4 regions of the Streptomyces sp. NBC_00859 genome follow, and region 1 is predicted to be linked to each of the others. Evidence: riboswitches for the same ligand, from Rfam matches in the RefSeq annotation. Region 1 holds a riboswitch; each other region holds the start of a gene.
What was found. Region 1 has a riboswitch for cobalamin ahead of cobN (cobaltochelatase subunit CobN). Riboswitches for the same ligand answer to the same signal wherever they lie in the genome.
Positions count from the first base shown of each region.

Region 1 (4,890 bases):
ACCGCGGAGTCCGTCGAGGCCAGACGTGCCGTCAGCTCCTCCTCCGGCAGGGTGCCGGGCAGGATCGTCAGCACTTCCTCGCCCTCGACGAGGGGCACACCCAGCCGGGCGGCGGCCGCGCTCACCGACGTCACTCCGGGGATGACCTCGGTCGGATAGCGGTGCGCCAGCCGTTTGTGCATGTGCATGTACGAGCCGTAGAAGAGCGGATCACCCTCGGCGAGTACCGCGACGGTGCGGCCCGCGTCGAGATGCGCGGCGAGCCGGGCTGCCGCCTCGGCGTAGAACTCCTCCATCGCGGCCCGGTATCCGCCGGGATGGTCGGTGGTCTCCGTGGTGACCGGATAGACCAGCGCCTCCTCGATGTGGTCGGCGCGCAGATGCCCGGCAGCGATGGACCGGGCTATGGACCGGCCGTGCCGGGCGCTGTGAAAGGCGATGACCTGCGCCTGGGAGATGACCTCCACGGCGCGTACGGTCATCAGCGACGGGTCACCGGGGCCGAGCCCGACCCCGTACAGCCGACCGGTGCTCAGCTCGCTCATGCTCGAGTTCATTCCTCTTCGCTCGCAATGGCGTTGACCGCGGCCGCCGCGATGGCACTGCCGCCCCGCCGCCCGCGTACCACCAGGTAGTCAAGGCCCGCAACGTCGTCGGCCAGCGCGTCCTTGGACTCGGCCGCGCCGACGAACCCCACCGGGACCCCGATGACCGCCGCGGGACGCGGTGCGCCCTCGCGGATCATCTCAAGGAGCCGGAAGAGAGCGGTCGGCGCGTTACCGACCGCCACCACCGCGCCCTCCATACGGTCACGCCACAGTTCCAGTGCGGCGGCGGTACGCGTCGTGCCGAGCTGCGCGGCGAGGTCGGGCACCGACGGGTCGGACAGGGTGCACACCACGTCATTGCCGGCGGGCAGCCGTTTACGGGTCACGCCACTGGCGACCATGGCCACATCGCACAGTACGGGGGCCCCCGCGCGCAGCGCCTGCCTGGCGCGCGCGACCACCTGCGGGGTGTACGCGAGATCGCGGACCAGGTCGACCATCCCGCAGGCGTGGATCATCCGGACAGCGACCTGGCTGACATCGGCGGGAAGCCCCGAGAGGTCCGCCTCTGCGCGGATGGTCGCAAAGGACTGGCGGTAGATCGCCGGGCCGTCCTTCTCGTAGTCGAACACTGTCTTCTCGCTCATTTCGTCACTGCGGGAGGGGCGTGGTGCGGGCTTCCGCCACGGTGGCGGCGAACTCTGAGGGGTCGTTCATGGTGTCGCGCAGCCGCTCTCCGCGTACGGAGATGTCGTAACCGCCGGCCGTGGCGACCACGTCCACCCAGTCGCCGTGCGGGTGTCCGCAGCGCCGCGCGCACCCCGACCAGTACACGGGCAGACCACGGCCAGTACCGGGAGCGGGCGCGGCGTCGGCGCGCACGTCGGCCAGGGACTTGGCACAGCCGGGGCGTCCGATGCATGCCCCCACCCCGTGCCAGGGCGAGTCGGCCGCGGTGATCATCCCTGCGGCCGAGAGCTCGGCGAGGCGGGTGCGGGCGCTGTCCGGGCCCAGACCGGGGAGTACCACTCCCCGCCAGGGGGTCAGCCGCAGCTCACCGGCGCCGTCGTGCAGTGCCGTGCGGGTCAGCAGGCTCCACTGGCCGGCCGTGATGAGGCCCAGCGGCGCCTCGACGGAGAGTGCTGCCCGACCGTCCGGCGCCGGCACGACGCCGGGCTCAGGGCCGGTACCGGATGTCAGCGGTTCTGCCCGTTCCCGGGCAGCGGCCGTGATGCCGGCGGCTGACAGCCGCTCCGCGACCGCCCGTACGAACGCGGAAGGCCCGCCGGGAAGTTCAGCCACCCGCCAGGCGCCGGTACCGGCGTCACGGGCGGCGCCCAGGAAGGTCTCGGCCGCCAGCAGCGCGCAGCGGGCAGCGTGTTCGGGCGGCACCACGAGCACCTCCCGCGCCCCGCCGGCGCACAGCAGGGCGCCGGCGTCCGGAGAAGCGATCAACGTCACATCGGCGCCGAGCCCGGCCACATCGCCCCGGCCGTCGTCGAACGCGAACAGAAAGCGGCCGGACAGCTCGGCAGCCGCGTCGCACGCGCAGAGCAGCGAGTCCAACTCACGTGCCCAGGCGTGCACATCGGCCGCTGCCGGTGATTCGAGTCCGGACAGCGGGGAGGCCACGATGTTGCGGGCCCGCTCGTGGCGCACGGAGGGCAGCAGTCCGGCGTCCGCGAGTACGCCGGCGAGCTCCTGGCCGCAGTCCGGCGCCAGCCCGCGCAGCTGCACGTTGCCGCGTGACGTCAGGTGGAGTGCCCCGTCGCCGAGCCGTCGCGCCGCATCCATCAGCGTCCGGGCCTGGGACACCGTCAGTACGCCCGCGGGGATCCTGACCCGGGCGAGCGCGCCGTCGTCCGCCGTGTGCAGGCGCAGACTCCCCGGACACGCGTCACCGCGGTCACGCCGGGGGACCGGCTGCCGTGGCGGCGGGGGTGCGGAAGTGCGGGGCATGGCGGCGAGCATACCGATCGGTCCGCAGCGGGTCCGTCCTGCGCCGACGTGACGGTCCTTACGACCCGGTGTGCGCGGGGCCGGGTCCGCGGATCCGCCTCCGGCCGCCCGTCAGGTCGTTACTATGCTTGTCGGCGGGCTGATCGGCCCGCAATCGCCTACGACGGCGACAGGGGAGGAAGCCCGGTGAAATCCCGGCGCGGTCCCGCCACTGTGAGCCCGGCTCTCCGAGCCGGGTGAGCCAGGAACTCCCGCCGTCTTAACACCGCCCGGGGCGCGGACACCCCGAGGAAGGCCTGACGCCGCATGCTCCTGCTTCTGTCGACGTCCGACACCGACCTGCTCAGCGCCCGTGCAGCGGACGGACCGGTGGCTTACCGCTTCGCCAACCCGGCCCGTCTCCAGCTCACCGACCTGCCCGCTCTCCTCGAAGGCGCCGACCTCGTCGTCGTGCGCCTCCTCGGTGGGATCCGCGCCTGGCAGGAGGGCCTCGACCTGCTCCTCGCGGACGGCCGGCCAGTCGTCGTCCTCACCGGTGAGCAGGCCCCCGACGCCCAGTTGATGGAGGCGTCGACCGTCCCGGTCGGGATCGCCGCCGAGGCCCACGCCTATCTGGCGCACGGCGGGCCCGCCAACCTCGATCAGCTCGCGCGATTCCTCTCCGACACCGTGCTCCTCACCGGCCACGGCTTCGAGCCCCCGGCGCCGGCACCCAGCTGGGGCCCCCTGGAACGCACTGTCCGCACCACGGACGGCCCGACCGTCGCGGTGCTCTACTACCGGGCCCACCACATGAGCGGCAACACCGCCTTCGTGGACGCCCTCTGCGAGGCCGTCGAGGACATCGGGGGCCGGGCGCTCCCGCTCTACGTCGCCTCGCTGCGGGCCCCCGAGCCGGAGCTCATCGACACGCTGCGCGCCGCGGATGTCATCGTCACCACCGTGCTGGCGGCGGGAGGGACGAAACCCGCCGAGGCGTCCGCCGGGGGCGACGACGAGTCCTGGGACGCCGGCGCGCTCACCTCGCTGGACGTGCCCATCCTCCAGGCGCTCTGCCTGACAGGTTCGCGGGCCGCCTGGGAGGAGAATGACGAGGGCGTGTCACCGCTCGACGCTGCCAGCCAGATCGCCGTGCCCGAGTTCGACGGCAGGCTGATCACGGTGCCCTTCTCGTTCAAGGAGATCGACCAGGACGGGCTCCCCGCCTATGTCGTCGACCCCGAACGGGCCGCCCGCGTCGCCGGGATCGCCGTGCGCCACGCTCGTCTGCGGCACATAGCCCCGGCCGACAAGCGCCTGGCCCTGGTGCTGTCCGCGTACCCGACCAAGCACTCCAGGATCGGCAACGCCGTCGGTCTCGACACGCCCGCGAGTGCCGTCGCCCTGCTCCGCCGGCTCCGTGACCAGGGCTACGACTTCGGCCCTCAGGAGGTACCCGGCCTCGCGTCGGGAGACGGCGACGAGCTGATCCGCGCGCTGATCGAGGCCGGCGGCCACGACCAGGAGTGGCTCACCGAGGAGCAGCTTGCCCGCAACCCGGTCCGTATCCCCGCCGCCGACTACCGGCGCTGGTACGCCACCCTCCCCGCCCCGCTGCGCGCGGACGTGGAGGAGCACTGGGGCCCGGCGCCCGGCGAGATGTTCCTGGACCGCAGCCGCAACCCGGAGGGCGACATCGTGCTCGCCGCCCTGCGCCACGGCAACCTGCTGATTCTCATCCAGCCGCCGCGCGGGTTCGGCGAGAATCCGATCGCGATCTACCACGATCCCGATCTGCCCCCGTCGCACCACTACTTGGCCGCCTACCGGTGGATCGCCGCATCGGCTGACGACGGCGGCTTCGGGGCGGACGCCATGGTCCATCTCGGCAAGCACGGCAACCTGGAGTGGCTGCCCGGCAAGAACGCGGGACTGTCCGCCGCGTGCGGTCCTGACGCGGCACTCGGCGATCTTCCGCTGGTCTACCCGTTCCTGGTGAACGACCCGGGCGAGGGAACCCAGGCCAAGCGACGTGTCCACGCCACGCTGGTCGATCACCTGATCCCGCCCATGGCACGCGCCGAGTCGTACGGCGACATCGCGCGCCTGGAACAGCTGCTCGACGAATACGCTCAGATCGCCTCCATGGACCCGGCGAAACTCCCCGCCATCCGGGCACAGATCTGGACACTCATCCAGGCCGCCAAACTCGACCACGACCTGGGCCTGGAGAACCGTCCGGACGACGAGGGCTTCGACGACTTCATCTTCCACGTCGACGGGTGGCTGTGCGAGATCAAGGACGCCCAGATCCGCGACGGCCTGCACGTTCTGGGTAATCCGCCCGCCGGAGCCGACCGGGTCAACCTGGTGCTCGCGATCCTGCGCGCCCGCCAGATCTGGG
Region 1 is NZ_CP108826.1:7,623,755-7,628,644, forward strand. It holds gene OG584_RS33595 (precorrin-2 C(20)-methyltransferase) at 1-545, opposite strand, end outside; gene OG584_RS33600 (precorrin-8X methylmutase) at 554-1,195, opposite strand; gene OG584_RS33605 (cobalamin biosynthesis protein CobG) at 1,200-2,519, opposite strand; cobalamin riboswitch at 2,625-2,779, shown strand; gene cobN (cobaltochelatase subunit CobN) at 2,814-4,890, shown strand, end outside.

Region 2 (4,890 bases), 6.6 Mb from region 1:
CGGTCCGGAAGGACCTCTTCACGAGTGAGCAGAAGTCCCCATGCCCTGGCAGAGATGGCAGTAATCTTCCGAACGCCCCCTGCCTTGCCGGATCAGCCGGGCGGAGCGGCCCCCCGGAGCCCGCGCGGAGCACTCTCGCCGGGTGCTGGGAGTTCTCCCCTGTCGGTGCCCTGTCACCCCGGCGCCTACGATGCGTTGTTACTGTCCGCCGGGGCCGGTCCGCCGGCCACCGCGGCGGTGTCGACGAACACGGAATCAATGATCACGGGGAAGACTGCATGAAGATCGACTGGGACCGGCGTACCTGCGCACGGCGCGGGCATGTGACCTACGCCCCTCAGGAACCGGAGCTGGCGGCGCGCCTGCGCGCCGAGACCGGGTTCGGGGAGGCCTGGCGCTGCCTTCGCTGCGGCGACTTCGCCCTCGGGGACCCGCACGCGGCGGGTCCCGCGCGGGATGCGCCGCTGGTGCCGCGCGGCAAGGTACTGCGCGACCTGTTCATCCTGCGCTTCCTCGCCGTGGAGCGTGCGGTGCGCGGCGTGTTCATCGTGCTGGTGGCGGTGGCCGTATGGAAGTTCAGCAACAGCCAGGACGCGGTGCGCCGGCTCTTCGACGAGAATCTGGACGTCCTGCGTCCGGTGTTCCGCCACTTCCACTACGACCTCGACCACTCGCCGGTGGTCGGCACCATCCAGAAGACCTTCGGCTACAAACACTCGACGCTGGTGCTGGTGGCCGCGCTGCTGGTCGTCTACGCGCTGATCGAGATCATCGAGGGCGTCGGACTGTGGCGCGCGAAGCGCTGGGCCGAGTACCTGACCGTCGTCGCCACAGCCGTGTTCCTGCCCCTCGAGGTCTACGAGCTCACCGAGAAGGTCAGCTGGCTGAAGATCGCCACCCTGGCGATCAACATTCTCGCGGTGCTCTACATCCTGCTCGGCAAACGCCTGTTCGGCCTGCGGGGCGGTCACGCAGCCTTCGAGGCCGAACGGCAGAGTGCCTCGCTGCTGGAAGTGGAGACGACGGCCGGGGTGACCGCCGCTACCGGTTGACCGGTCCGGGGACCTGGTTCCACACGGCGAGGGCTGGCCGGCCGTGTTCGGTGCCGATCCGGCTCACCGACGCGGTGTCCAGACGGAAGAGCGCTCCGCCGGAGGCCGGCAGCCCGAGGCGGCGCGCGGTCAGCACCCGCAGGAAGTGCGCGTGCCCGACCAGGACGACGTCCCCGCCCTCGCCGTCGAGGTCGGCGTCGCGCAGCGCCACGTCGACCCGGCTGAGCAGGCGGTCGGCCCGCTCACCGACCTGCTGCGGGGTCTCACCGGGGTGCTCGGGCGGGCCCTCGGCCACTCCGTCGGTCCACAGGTCCCAGTCGGGCCGGTCCCGGTGGATCTCCACACTGGTGATGCCCTCATACGCCCCGTAGTCCCATTCGTGCAGGTCGGCGTCCGTGTGGGAGGGACTCAGCCCGGCGAGCTCGGCGGTCCGCACAGCACGTGACAGAGTGCTGGTCAGCGTGACCGCGATGCGCCGCTCGGCCAGCAGCGGGGCGACGGCCCGAGCCTGCTCCTCACCGAACGCCGTCAGCGGCAGATCCGTCCAGCTGGTGTGTTTCCCGCTGCGGCTCCAGCTGGTCTCACCGTGCCGTACGAGAATCAGCTCTCCCATGACCGCCCTGCCTTCTCGCGTCCACCGCCTCGACGGCTTCTTCGGTCTCGCTGTTGATATCGCTCTTGTCCGCCGGCGACCCGACGCCGGTGTTGATGTTGTACAAAGGCTTCAGCCCGTCACGACCAGCGAAGATTCCCGCGGAGGCAACCCACGGGGTGTGATTCCCGGCGCACTGCCTCCGGGCGCACCGCACCTCAAGCGCAGCGCACCTGCCGCGGGCCCGCATCCCGGGTCAGGGCTCCAGCGGCCGTCCGATGCGCAGGTTCCACCGTCCGGCCCTGCCGCTCAGCTCGGTCAGGGTCAGCGGCGCCGCGTCCAGCCGCCAGAACGCCTCGTCGGGCAGGGCCAGCGCGTGCAGTACGGCCGCCCGCACGACGGCGGGGCCGGCGACCGCGGCCACCCGGCCGCCGCTGCCCGCCAGCCTCTCCAGCCAGCCGCCGGCCCGCTCGCGCAGCCCGCGCAGAGACTCACCGCCGTGCGGTGAGGCCGCGGGGTCCGCCAGCCATTCGGCCACCGCTTCCGGTTCCCGCTCGGCCAGCTCCGCCAGAGTCCTCCCTCGCCAGCGGCCCAAGTCCCAGCCTCTCAGGGCAGGTTCGGGCCGGGCCCGCAGACCGAGCGCGGCAGCTGTCTCACGGCACCGGGCGTCGGGGGCGGCCAGTTGGCGGTCGGCACCCGGCACGGCGTCCGCGGCGAGCGCCGCACGGCGGGCGCCCGACTCGTCCAGCGGCCCCTCGTCGTCGAAGCGGACCTCGCGCAGCGCGGTGCTGCGGGCGGGTGAGATCAACATCACTCGTACCGTCATCGCCGGTCCCTCCTGCTGTCCTGTGCCTCGGCGGGGCAAGCACATCACGGGGGTCGCGGGCAGCGGGCAAGGGGTGTGACGGACCGTCCGGCCGACCGGCACCGTAGCGGAGCCCGCCCGCCAGGCGGTACGGTCACGTGAACATGACGAAGGTGTGATGGAAGTCCGGTGGGAATCCGGCACGGTCGCGCCACTGTGAACCCGCTCCGCGGGAAGTCAGACCCAGGACCTTCGTCTCAGGTACCACGATCGGGACGCGTGTTCCCCAGGAGGTTCTGCCATGGCAAGCTCCCTTGCCCCCACCCCCAGCACTCCCGCCACTCCGGCGATCGCCCCCATCTCCCTCAAGGCCATCGCCCCCTGGGCGGTCTTCTTCGGGATCCTCATGCTCATCCTGCTGTACTTCGTCGGTGCCGAGCAGGGTGCCACTTCGCTCGTCTCGGGCACGGATGTGCACGAGTGGGTCCATGACGGGCGTCATCTCCTCGGCTTCCCCTGCCACTGATCACTGACGTCCAGGGGGACCTCTCTCATGAACTCCATATCCGTACGCGCCCTGCTCGTCCGCGGCATGCTGGCCGGTCTCGTGGCCGGCCTGCTGGCCCTGGTCGTCGCCTACCTGCTCGGTGAACCGCGGGTGGACTCGGCCATCGCCTTCGAGGACGCGCACAGCCACGAGCACGAGATGGAGGTGGTCAGCCGCTCGCTCCAGTCGACAGCCGGTCTGGCCACCGGTGTGCTCGTCTTCGGGATCGCGGTCGGCGGCATCGCCGCTCTCGCGTTCTGCTTCGCGCTCGGGCGTATCGGCCGGTTCGGCCCGCGAGCGACCGCCGCGCTGGTCTCGGTCAGCGCGCTGATCGCGGTGTACGTCGTGCCGTTCCTCAAGTACCCGGCCAACCCGCCGTCCGTGGGCGATCCGGACACGATCGGCAAGCGCACCACCCTGTACTTCCTCATGATGGTCCTCAGCGTGCTGCTCGCCGTCGCCGCGGTGATCCTCGGCAAACGGCTCGCGCCCCGGCTGGGCAACTGGAACGCGACCATCTCGGCGGGAGCCGCGTTCCTCGTGGTGGTCGGTCTCGCCTACGCGTTCCTGCCTGCCGTCAACGAGGTCCCGAAGGACTTCCCTGCCACACTGCTCTGGCAGTTCCGGCTCTCGGCGCTCGCCATCCAGCTCACGCTGTGGACCGCGTTCGGGCTGTTCTTCGGTCACCTCGCCGAGCGCCACCTGCTGCCGCGGACGGCTCCGGCACGTGAGACGACCGGCACGGCGGCACGCACCACCGCACCGGCCGGCCGGGCGTGAAGTGACGGTTCACGGCAGCTGATCACCGGAGCGGGCCGTTTCTCCTCTCCGGCACCGCAGACCCAGAATCCCGCCCGGATCACATCCGGGCGGGATCTGGTCCGTCCGGACCTCTTCCGGGCGGAATCCGCCCGCCGCCGCGGACCACGGCTTGGGCAACTGCTTGCCACTCATTGGCCGCCTGTTCACCGATACGCTCCTCTGCTCCTCACCGGCCTCCCGCGAGAGTTCCGGAGGGTCCTGAACAAGGACCGATCCGAGCTCGAGAAGGGGACGTTCATGGCCGAGTTGACGCGACGCAGACTCCTTGGCTCAGCGGCGGCTGCCGGTGGCGCGGCGGCGCTGTCGCTGCTGCCGCCCAGTGTGCAGAAGGCGGTCGCGGCCGGTCCGCCGCGCCACGGATCGCTGCGCGACATCGAACACGTCGTCATGCTGATGCAGGAGAACCGCTCGTTCGACCACTACTTCGGCACGCTGTCCGGTGTGCGCGGCTTCAGCGATCCGCACGCGCAGAAGCTGGACAACGGAAGGCCTGTCTTCTACCAGCCGGACGCGGTGAACCCGAAGGGCTACCTGCTGCCGTTCCATCTGGACACGCACACGTCGAGCGCCCAGGCCATCCCGTCCACCAGTCACGCCTGGTCCGTCCAGCACGAGGCGTGGAACGGCGGCCGGATGGACCAGTGGCTCCCCGCCCACCGCAAGGCCGACGGGCTCAACGGCCCCTATGTCATGGGCTATTACACCCGTGAGGACATCCCCTTCCAGTTCGCGCTGGCGGAGACCTTCACCATCTGCGACAACTACTTCTGCTCGGTGCTCGGGCCCACCTGGCCGAACCGGCTGTACTGGATGACGGGCACAATCGACCCGAACGGCACCCAGGGCGGCCCGATCCTCAACAACACGGCCCCCACGCCGTACCGCTGGATGACCTACGCCGAGCGGCTCCAGGCGGCGGGCGTCAGCTGGAAGGTCTACCAGCAGGACGACGACTACGGCTGCAACATGCTGGAGAACTTCGAGGCCTTCAAGAACGCCAGGCCCGGTGACGAGCTGTACGAGCGCGGGGTACGCCCCCAGCCGGAGGGCACGTTCGAGGACGACGCCCGCA
Region 2 is NZ_CP108826.1:1,016,876-1,021,765, forward strand. It holds gene OG584_RS04240 (DUF2127 domain-containing protein) at 279-1,052, shown strand; gene OG584_RS04245 (histidine phosphatase family protein) at 1,042-1,665, opposite strand; gene OG584_RS04250 (histidine phosphatase family protein) at 1,901-2,470, opposite strand; adenosylcobalamin (AdoCbl) riboswitch at 2,606-2,747, shown strand; gene OG584_RS04255 (CbtB-domain containing protein) at 2,751-2,975, shown strand; gene OG584_RS04260 (CbtA family protein) at 3,003-3,776, shown strand; gene OG584_RS04265 (alkaline phosphatase family protein) at 4,056-4,890, shown strand, end outside.
Region 2: linked by a shared signal. The riboswitch ahead of OG584_RS04255 (CbtB-domain containing protein) and the one ahead of cobN (cobaltochelatase subunit CobN) in region 1 are both predicted to bind cobalamin.

Region 3 (4,890 bases), 5.1 Mb from region 1:
ACTGGACGTGCACGGCCTCCTCGAAGAGCTGGCGCGAGAGATACAGCCGCGCCTCGGGGGAGTTGATGTGCTTGTAGAGCGTCAGCACCAGGTTGTTGGAGACGATCGAGTCGCCCGTCGCGAAGAACGCGACCAGCCGGCCGATCATGTGCTGCTCACCCGGCGAGAGCTTGCCCAGGTCGGTGACGTCCGAGTGGAGGTCGACCTCCTCGACCGTCCAGGTGTTCTTGATCGCGTCCCGGTAGCGCTCGTAGAAGTCCGGGTAGCGCATCGGACGCAGGGTCAGCTCGAAGCCCGGGTCGAGCAGGTTCTTCTCGGACTTCTGGGAATCGGTGCTCATTACTGGCAGGCCTCGCAGGACTCGGGGTTCTCAAGGGAGCAGGCGATGGCGTCCGCGTCCGCGGCGGCCGGGGCCTGCTGGGCGGGGACGGTGGCGGAGCGCGCCGCCCGCGCGATGCGCGTCGCCGGACGGGAGCGCAGGTAGTACGTGGTCTTGATGCCCTGCTTCCACGCGTAGGCGTACATCGAGGAGAGCTTGCCGATGGTGGGCGTCTCCAGGAAGAGGTTCAGCGACTGGCTCTGGTCGATGTACGGGGTACGGGCCGCGGCCATGTCGATCAGGCCGCGCTGCGGGATCTCCCACGCCGTGCGGTACAGCACGCGGACCTCCTCGGGGATCCAGCTGAAGCCCTGGACCGAACCGCTGGCCTCGCGCAGCGCCTCACGGGACTGCGCGTCCCAGACGCCCAGTTGCTTGAGCTCGTTCACCAAGTAGGCGTTGACCTGGAGGAATTCACCCGAGAGGGTCTCGCGCTTGAAGAGGTTGGAGACCTGCGGTTCGATGCACTCGTACACCCCGGCGATCGAGGCGATGGTGGCGGTCGGCGCGATGGCCAGCAGCAGCGAGTTGCGCATACCGGTCTTCGCGATCCTGGCGCGCAGCGCCTCCCAGCGCTCCGGCCAGGCGGACTCGGCCGCGTAGTGGTCGGGGTGCAGCACACCGCGCGCCGCGCGGGTCCGCTCCCAGGCGGGCAGCGGACCGTTGCTCTCGGCGAGGTCGCAGGACGCCTCGTACGCGGCGAGCATGATCCGCTCGGAGATCCGGGTGGAGAGCGCCCTGGCCTGAGGGGAGTCGAAGGGCAGCCGCAGCTGGAAGAAGACGTCCTGGAGCCCCATGAGGCCCAGGCCCACCGGACGCCACTTGGCGTTGGAGCGGCCCGCCTGCTCGGTGGGGTAGAAGTTGATGTCCACGACCCGGTCGAGGAAGGTGACCGCGGTGCGGACGGTCGCGTCCAGGCGCTCCCAGTCGAGCGAGTCGCCCGAGACGAACGCGCCGACGTTGACCGAGCCCAGGTTGCAGACCGCCGTCTCGCCGTCGTCCGTCACTTCGAGGATCTCGGTGCAGAGGTTCGACGAGTGGACGACGGAGCCGGGCTCGGCGGTCTGGTTGGCAGTCCGGTTCGACGCGTCCTTGAAGGTCATCCACCCCTGGCCGGTCTGGGCGAGGGTGCGCATCATCCGCCCGTACAGCTCGCGGGCGGGAATCGTCTTCCTGGCCAGACCTTCGGCTTCGGCCTTGCGGTACGCGGCGTCGAAGGCGTCGCCCCACAGATCGGTCAGCTCCGGCACATCAGCGGGCGAGAACAGCGACCAGGTGCCGTCGGTGTCGACCCGGCGCATGAACTCGTCGGGTACCCAGTGCGCCAGGTTGAGGTTGTGCGTACGCCGGGCGTCCTCACCGGTGTTGTCGCGCAGCTCCAGGAACTCCTCGATGTCCGAGTGCCAGGTCTCCAGGTAGACGGCTGCTGCGCCCTTGCGCCGGCCGCCCTGGTTCACCGCGGCGACCGAGGCGTCGAGGGTCTTGAGGAAGGGGACGATGCCGTTGGAGTGCCCGTTCGTGCCCCGGATCAGCGAACCGCGGGAGCGGATACGGGAGTACGAGAGGCCGATGCCGCCCGCGTGCTTCGAGAGGCGGGCCACCTCGTGGTAGCGCCCGTAGATCGAGTCCAGCTGGTCCAGCGGCGAGTCCAGCAGATAGCAGGAGGACATCTGCGGGTGCCGGGTGCCCGAGTTGAAGAGCGTGGGGGAGGAGGGCAGGTAGTCGAGGCGGCTCATCAGCGCGTACAGCGCGGCCACCTCGTCCAGGGCGCCCGCCGATTCGTCGGCGGCCAGACCGCAGGCGACCCGGAGCATGAAGTGCTGGGGGGTCTCGATCACCTGGCGGGTGATCGGGTGGCGCAGCAGGTAACGGCTGTAGAGGGTGCGGAGCCCGAAGTACCCGAAGCGGTCGTCGGCCGAAGTGTCGATGAGCGCGTCCAGCCGCGCGGCGTGAAGCCGTACGAAGCTGTCCGTGCGGTCGGCGATCAGGCCCTCGCGGAAGCCCGCGGCGACGGATTCCGAGAACGACACCGCGCCCTGTCCGGCCGCCTCGTCCGCGATGGTGCGGGTGAGCAGCCGGGCGGCGAGCCGCGAGTACGCCGGGTCCTCGGAGATGAGACCCGCGGCCGCCTCGGTGGCCAGCTCCCGCAACTCGGCCTCGTCCGACGCGGCGTTGCGCCCGCGCAGGGCGGCAGCGGCGACCTTGCCGGGGTCGGTGTCGGTGAGATCGGCGGTGAGGTCGGTCAGGGTCCGCAGCAGTACGGTTCCCGGGGCGTCCGCCACCTGCTCGGTGACAGGTGCGGTGGGCGCGATGGTCACGGTGCGCTCTCCCTCGCTCGGCTGGGGCCGGCGGGGGCACGGGCGCGTACGGGCACAGCAGAGCAGCACACCGCACAGCATCCGCAGGCCCTACCGCGAGGCCCGGACGTTTCCCATCCGGTTCGGTCGAACCGGATGTGCTGTCGGCAGGTCCTCGGACTCCGCGGTGCGCGAAAGCGCACTGATCACACCGTTGCGGGACAGTTCCGGATTCGCACCGGATTCCCCTGCGACGACAGCGAGCACGAGCATACATGTGGGGTGCCGTTCGGAAAGCACCCCCCATATGTTGTGTCGTGGGCGGTCAGCTCGGGTTCAGAGGAGCAGTGCGTACGTCAGCAGGGTCAGCCCCGGAATGGGGTCCCAGTCCCTCTCAGGCGTCCGTATGAAGCCCAGCCGGGAGTAGATCCGGTGGGCCCCGGCCATCGCCGGCTGAGTGGACAGGACGAGCCGCGAGACCCCCTCGCAGGTCCGTGCCCGCGCGACGCAGGCACGGACCAGAGCCTCACCCGCGCCCTGCCCCCGAGCCGTGTGGTCCACCGCGAGCATCCGGAACTCCGCGTCGCCCGGTCCGGCGATGTCGGCCCATTCGCTGCCGGGCCGGGCGAAGGTCACCCCGCCGAGCAGCCGCCCCGAATCATCGGCCGCTACCAGTACTTCGGCCCCGGCCGCCCTCTGCTCCACCGCGCGCAGCAGGTCGAGATACGGGTCGTCGGCGCCGAAGTCCAGCAGCCCGTCCTGGAGGTAGGCGCGGGCGGTGATCGCGCCGAGTTCCTCGTAGTCCCGCGGTTCGGCGGGCCTGATGGCGATGTCCATGCGGGCAGTGTGCCGTACGGCGCCGGCCCGCGGCAGGGGCGTCAGCCTGCGGGCCGGGGAAACGCAGCGGGCCGCCGCATCTCCCGGGGGAGATGCGGCGGCCCGGACCTGCTGCCGGTGTCCGGCCCGTCAGCGTCCGGCGGGGCTGGCGGCGGTGGCCGGCGGGAGCTCCACCTGGACGTCCTTGTCACCGGCGTCCGCCGTGTAGTCCTCCGGCGAGGTCTCGTCGATCCCGGCCGGTGCCTTGACCGCGTTGAGCACGACGGTGAGTACCAGCGTCACCACGACGTTCAGCACGAACGCCGTCAGACCGATGTAGCCGATCTGCCCGATGCCCGGGATCTCCTTGGACGAGCCGCCGAAGTGCGCCTGGGTCGGGCTGGCCACGCCGTAGGCGGCGAGCGTGCCGTAGACCATGCCGACCGCCCAGCCGGCGAGCAGCGCCCAGCGGTGGAACCACCGGGTGAAGAGCCCGCCGACCAGCGCCGGCATCGTCTGCAGGATCCAGATGCCGCCCAGGAGCTGGAAGTTGATCGCCACCGTCGGGTCCATGGCGAGCACGAACAGGAGCGCGCCGACCTTGACCACGAGTGACACCAGCTTGGAGACCTTGGCCTCCTGGGCGGGTGTCGCACCCGGCTTGATGAAGTCCTTGTAGATGTTGCGGGTGAAGAGGTTCGCCGCCGCGATGGACATGATCGCGGCCGGTACCAGGGCGCCGATGCCGATGGCGGCGAAGGCCACGCCCGCGAACCAGTCGGGGAACATGTTCTCGAAGAGCTGGGGGATCGCCAGCTGGCCGTTCTTCACCTTGATGCCCGCGGCGATCGCCATGAAGCCGAGCAGCGCGAGCAGTCCGAGCATCAGCGAGTACAGCGGCAGGATCGCGGTGTTGCGGCGGATCACGTTGCGGCTGCGCGAGGAGAGCGTCGCCGTGATCGAGTGCGGGTACATGAACAGCGCGAGCGCCGATCCGAGCGCCAGCGTCGCGTAACCCCACTGTCCCGCGGCGGCCGGCGCGAGCGCCCCGCGTGGCTTGCCCGTCGCAGGGTTGGTCTGCGAGAACGCGTGGCCTGCCTTGGCGAAGATGTCGTCGAAGCCGCCGAGCTTGATCGGGATGTAGATGATCGCCACCAGGATGACGATGTAGATCAGGCCGTCCTTGACGAAGGCGATCAGTGCGGGGGCCCGCAGCCCCGACGAGTAGGTGTATGCGGCGAGCACCGCGAAGGCGATCAGCAGCGGGAGGTCCTTGACGAACCAGTTGCTGCCTTCGCCGCCCACGCCCATGACATCGAGAACCGCCTGGATACCGACCAGTTGGAGCGCGATGTACGGCATCGTGGCGAGGATTCCGGTGACCGCCACGGCCAGCGA
Region 3 is NZ_CP108826.1:2,537,447-2,542,336, reverse strand. It holds gene OG584_RS10640 (ribonucleotide-diphosphate reductase subunit beta) at 1-340, opposite strand, end outside; gene OG584_RS10635 (ribonucleoside-diphosphate reductase subunit alpha) at 340-2,697, opposite strand; cobalamin riboswitch at 2,825-2,966, opposite strand; gene OG584_RS10630 (GNAT family N-acetyltransferase) at 3,013-3,513, opposite strand; gene mctP (monocarboxylate uptake permease MctP) at 3,643-4,890, opposite strand, start outside.
Region 3: linked by a shared signal. The riboswitch ahead of OG584_RS10635 (ribonucleoside-diphosphate reductase subunit alpha) and the one ahead of cobN (cobaltochelatase subunit CobN) in region 1 are both predicted to bind cobalamin.

Region 4 (4,890 bases), 1.3 Mb from region 1:
GTTCGACCATGCGTGCGTCGCGCGTCACCCCGCCGGTGCTCTCGTGCGGGCCGTCCGGACAGCCGGGGTCGGGCGCGTCCGGGTCGCACGAGAAGCGGCACCCGGTGACCACCGGGACCCCGGGCAGCAGCGCGGACAGGGCCCGCACCGCCGTACTCTTCGCGGTTCCCTTCTCGCCGCGCACGAGTACGCCGCCGACTGCCGGGCTGACCGCGTTGAGCAGCAGCCCCAGACGCAGGTCATCCATGCCCACGACAGCGGTGAACGGATAGGGCGTGCTCACTGGGGGATCACTCCTTCACATGCTCGGGTGACAGATTCGGTAACGGGCGGACGCCCGGCGGCCCTGCGGGGCGCTCCCGGGGCCCCGGGAGCGCTCATGGCGCTCCCGGCGGTACGAAGGGGAGGCCGGCCGGAGCGCCCGACTCGATGAGCGCGAGCAGCCCGTCGGTGTCCGCGTGCTCCTCGATGAGGTCGCCGAGCCGGTCCAGCTGCTCCTCGCGGAGCACGCCGAAGCTGGTGTCCGGGGCCGGTACGAAACGGCGCCCCGCGACGGCCGCGACCTCGCGCAGGAAGGCCCTGCGGAATCCGTCGCTCTCCAGCGAGCCGTGCCAGTGCGTGCCCCACACGGAACCGGCGCGGCAGCCGTCGAGGAAGGGCGTGCCGCCCAGGACCTCGGCGACCCCGTGATGGATCTCGTATCCCTCGACAGGTTCTCCCAGCGCCTCGCCGACGGGGCGCCCCAGGGTCTTCTCCACGGCGAACCGCACCCGGACGGGCAGCAGCCCGAGTCCGTCCACGGCCCCGGCGCGCGATTCGACGGTGTCGTCGATGTGCTCACCGAGCAGCTGGAAACCGCCGCAGACACCCAGCACCGGACGGCCTTCCGAGGCGCGCCGGGCCAGTGCGTCGGCGAGCCCGCGCTCCCGCAGCCACTCAAGGGCGCGCACCGTGCCGCGTGTCCCCGGCACGATCACCAGGTCCGCGTCGGCCAGCTCCTCCGCACGGTCCGCGAACCGCACCACGACGCCCGGTTCGGCGGCCAGCGCGTCCACATCCGTGAAGTTCGACATCAGCGGCACCGCGCACACGGCGACCCGCAGCACATCCTCCCCGTACGGCGCCGACACGGCCGGCTCGCGCACCGTGCCGCGCATCGACACCCGCAGCCCGTCCTCCTCGTCGATGCCCAGACCGTGGGTGAACGGCAGGACACCGTAGGTACGCCGCCCGGTGAGTCCGTGCAGCATGTCGAGACCCGGCTCCAGCAGGGACACATCGCCGCGGAACTTGTTGACCAGGTACCCGGCGACGAGCGACTGGTCCTCGGGGCTCAGCAGCGCCGTCGTGCCGAAGAACGAGGCGAAGACACCGCCCCGGTCGATGTCGCCGACGACGACCACCGGGAAGCGCGCGGCGCGCGCGATGCCCATGTTGACGATGTCGGTCCGCCGCAGATTGATCTCGGCGGGACTGCCCGCCCCCTCGCAGATCACCGCGTCATACGTGCCCCGCAGCTGGGTCAGGCAGTCCGTGACCGTGCCGAGCAGCGCCTCCTGACGGCCGCCGTGGTAACCGCGGGCGCTCATCTCGCCCACCGGCTTCCCCATCAGCACGACCTGGCTCGACCGGTCGCTCCCCGGCTTGAGCAGCACCGGGTTCATCAGCGCCGTGGGTTCCACCCGCGCGGCCTGCGCCTGCATCGCCTGCGCCCGCCCGATCTCCGCGCCTTCGCGGGTGACGAACGAATTGAGCGACATGTTCTGCGCCTTGAACGGCGCCACCTTCACGCCCCGGCGCACCAGCCACCGGCAGATCCCCGCCGTCACCACGCTCTTCCCGGCGTCCGACGTCGTCCCGGCCACCAGCAGTCCGCCGCTCATCCGCGCACCTTCCTCACCGCGAGAGCCGTCGCGAGCGCCAGCAGGGACACCCGGCGCGACAGCCGCACCGCGCGCTCGATGTCGCCGAAGGCCACGGCCCGGCCGCCGCCGTTGAGGACCGCCCGGTGCTCGGCCCGTCCGCCGTAGGAGAGGGCGCCGCCGAGGCGTACGCCCAGCGCACCCGCGAACGACGCTTCCACCGGGCCCGCGTTGGGGCTCGGGTGGCCGCCGGCGTCCGAGCGCCAGGCCCGCAGGGCGCCGCGCGGGTCCCCGCCCGCCAGCACTGCCAGTACCGCGGTGAGCCGGGCGCCCGGCCAGCCCGCCAGATCGTCCAGCCGGGCCGACGCCCAGCCGTAGCGCCGGTACCGGGGCGACTTGTGGCCGACCATCGCGTCCAGGGTGTTCACCGCCCGGAATCCGACGAGCCCCGGCACTCCGGCCAGAGCGCCCCAGACCAGCGCCCCGACGACCGCGTCCGATGTGTTCTCGGCTACGGATTCCACGACCGCCCGCGCGATCTGGTGCTCGTCGAGTGCCTGCGGGTCGCGCCCGCACAGATGCGGCAGCCGTTCCCTTGCCGCCTCGACATCCCCCGCGGCCAGTGCGTCGCCCACGGCGCGCGCCTCGCGCCCCAGCGAGGTGCCGCCGACGACGGCCCAGGTGGCGGCGGCGGTCAGCGCGACGCCCGCGGCGGCCCGGCCGCGTACGGCACGCCGGGCCAGTACGGCGGCGCCGACCGCGCCCCCGGCGCAGACCGCGGTGTGCAGCGTGCCCCACCCGCGGTGGTCGCGCCACAGCCGCCGCTCCACGGCGGCCGCGGCCCGCCCGAAGGCGGCGACGGGGTGCCCGCGCCGGGGATCGGCGCAGACGAGGTCTGCCAGGAGGCCCGTGGTGGCGCCGTACACGAAGACACGCTCTCCACGCATGGGGTCAGCAGGCCGGTACGCCTCGGCGGGCCCACACGGCGGCCGTACTCGGAACGTCGGGCGGTTCGGGCAGCAGGCAGCCGCGCATGGCGTAGTCCTCACTCAGGGTGTCCGCGCCCTGGTTCGACGTGATCGGCGGTGAGAGTTCCTGGCTCCCGGGGATGCGATCCCCGATGACAGTGGCGGGACCGCGCCGGATTCGCACCGGGCTTCCTCTCCTGCCGCCGTATTGGCCCCGGAAGTCCACCACGGTCCGCGAACACCCGTCAACTCACCCTTGACCTGGGCCGGGGCGGTGTGCCGAGCCCCACACGCGCCGCCCGCCCGGCGGCCGTTGAAGGCTGCCGGGCGGGCGGGGTGACGCTTCGGGTGGTGCGCAGTGGCGCGGAGGTCAGGCGACGATCAAGTAGATCCCGTACGCGACGGCCGCGGCGCAGAGCGCGAAGCACGCGTACGAACCGGCGCGGACCACGGGCGCCGGGCCCGCACCCGCAGCCGAGGGTGCGGAGCCTGCTTCCGGCGCGGGCTTCCGCGCCAGGCCCACCACGCCGAGGGTGAACAGGCCCACCAGGCCGACGGTCGCGACGACGCTGACACCGAAGACGGTGCCGAGAGCTGCCCAGTCGATGTTCATGGGGCGGTCTCCTTCTCCTTCAGACCGTGGCGGGCCGGGTGGGTTCCGGCGCGGGGATGGTGGCACGGAGGCCGTGGGATGCCGCCGCTCCGGCCGGCGGCGGCGTGACGGCGGCGATGGCGGTGGTCACCACCCCCGCGGGCTCGTCGAGGCCGGCCGGTTCGTCGGGGGTGACGCTGTGCCGGCTGACCGGCTTGCGGCGGGAGAGCGACCAGATGAGACCGGAGCCCGCGACCAGCAGTACCGCCACGGCACCGATGCCCCAGGGGCCGCGGGCCGTCAGATACTCGGCGCCCGCGCCGACGGCAGCGGCCGCGGGCAGGGTGAGGCACCAGGCGATCAGCATCCGGGTAGCGGTGGACCAGCGGACCACTCCGCCCTTGCGGCCCACGCCCGCGCCCATCACGGCGCCCGAGCAGACCTGGGTGGTGGAGAGCGAGAAGCCGAGGTGCGAGGAGGCCAGGATCACGGTGGCGGCGCCGGTCTGGGCGGCGAAGCCCTGCTGCGGCCTGAGCTCGGTGAGCCCCTTGCCCATGGTCCGGATGATGCGCCAGCCGCCCAGGTAGGTACCGAGTGCGATGGCGGTGCCCGCGGAGACGATGACCCACAGGGGCGGGTTCGAACCGGGTGCGATGACGTTCCCGGTGACCAGGGCGAGGGTGATGACGCCCATGGTCTTCTGCGCGTCGTTGGTGCCGTGGGCGAGGGAGACGAGACCGGCGGACGCGATCTGGCCCGCCCGGTAGCCCTTCGCGGTGGACCTGTCGTCCGTGACGCGGCCGATCCGGTACGTCAGCCGGGTGGCCAGCAGCGCCGCGAGCCCGGCCACGACCGGTGCGGCCACCGCCGGGAGCAGCACCTTGGTGATGACGACGTCGCCGTTGACACCGGACGAGCCGACCGACATCAGCGTGGCTCCGATGAGCCCGCCGAAGAGTGCGTGGGAGGAACTGGACGGCAGCCCGAGCAGCCAGGTCAGCAGATTCCAGAGGATGGCACCGACGAGTGCCGCGAAGATCACTTCTGTGGTGATGCCCTGTTCATTGATGATCCCGCCGGAGATCGTCCTGGCGACCTCCACGGACAGGAACGCTCCGACAAGGTTGAGTACGGCGGACATGGCCACCGCGGTCTTCGGTTTGAGAGCGCCGGTCGAGATGGTCGTGGCCATCGCGTTGGCCGTGTCGTGGAAACCGTTCGTGAAGTCGAACACGAGAGCGGTAATGATCACGATCCCAAGGAGCAGGGTCAAGTGTTCCATTTACCTGGGCAATCGTTCGAGGTCATTGACGAGATGAACGTAGGCAACCTTGGTGAACGGAAGATGAACTGAGCCGGGCGCTGTGGTGACCCTGCCCGGAGGCTCTCGTTCCGTGGCCTCCCGCTCGCGTGCGGCGTACCGGTCCGCCGGGAGGCCTGGCATCATCGCGGCATGGCCGGCCGGTCG
Region 4 is NZ_CP108826.1:6,314,837-6,319,726, forward strand. It holds gene OG584_RS27695 (putative cobaltochelatase) at 1-283, opposite strand, end outside; gene OG584_RS27700 (cobyric acid synthase) at 378-1,883, opposite strand; gene OG584_RS27705 (cobalamin biosynthesis protein) at 1,880-2,809, opposite strand; cobalamin riboswitch at 2,931-3,073, opposite strand; gene OG584_RS27710 (hypothetical protein) at 3,201-3,443, opposite strand; gene OG584_RS27715 (anion permease) at 3,463-4,704, opposite strand.
Region 4: linked by a shared signal. The riboswitch ahead of OG584_RS27705 (cobalamin biosynthesis protein) and the one ahead of cobN (cobaltochelatase subunit CobN) in region 1 are both predicted to bind cobalamin.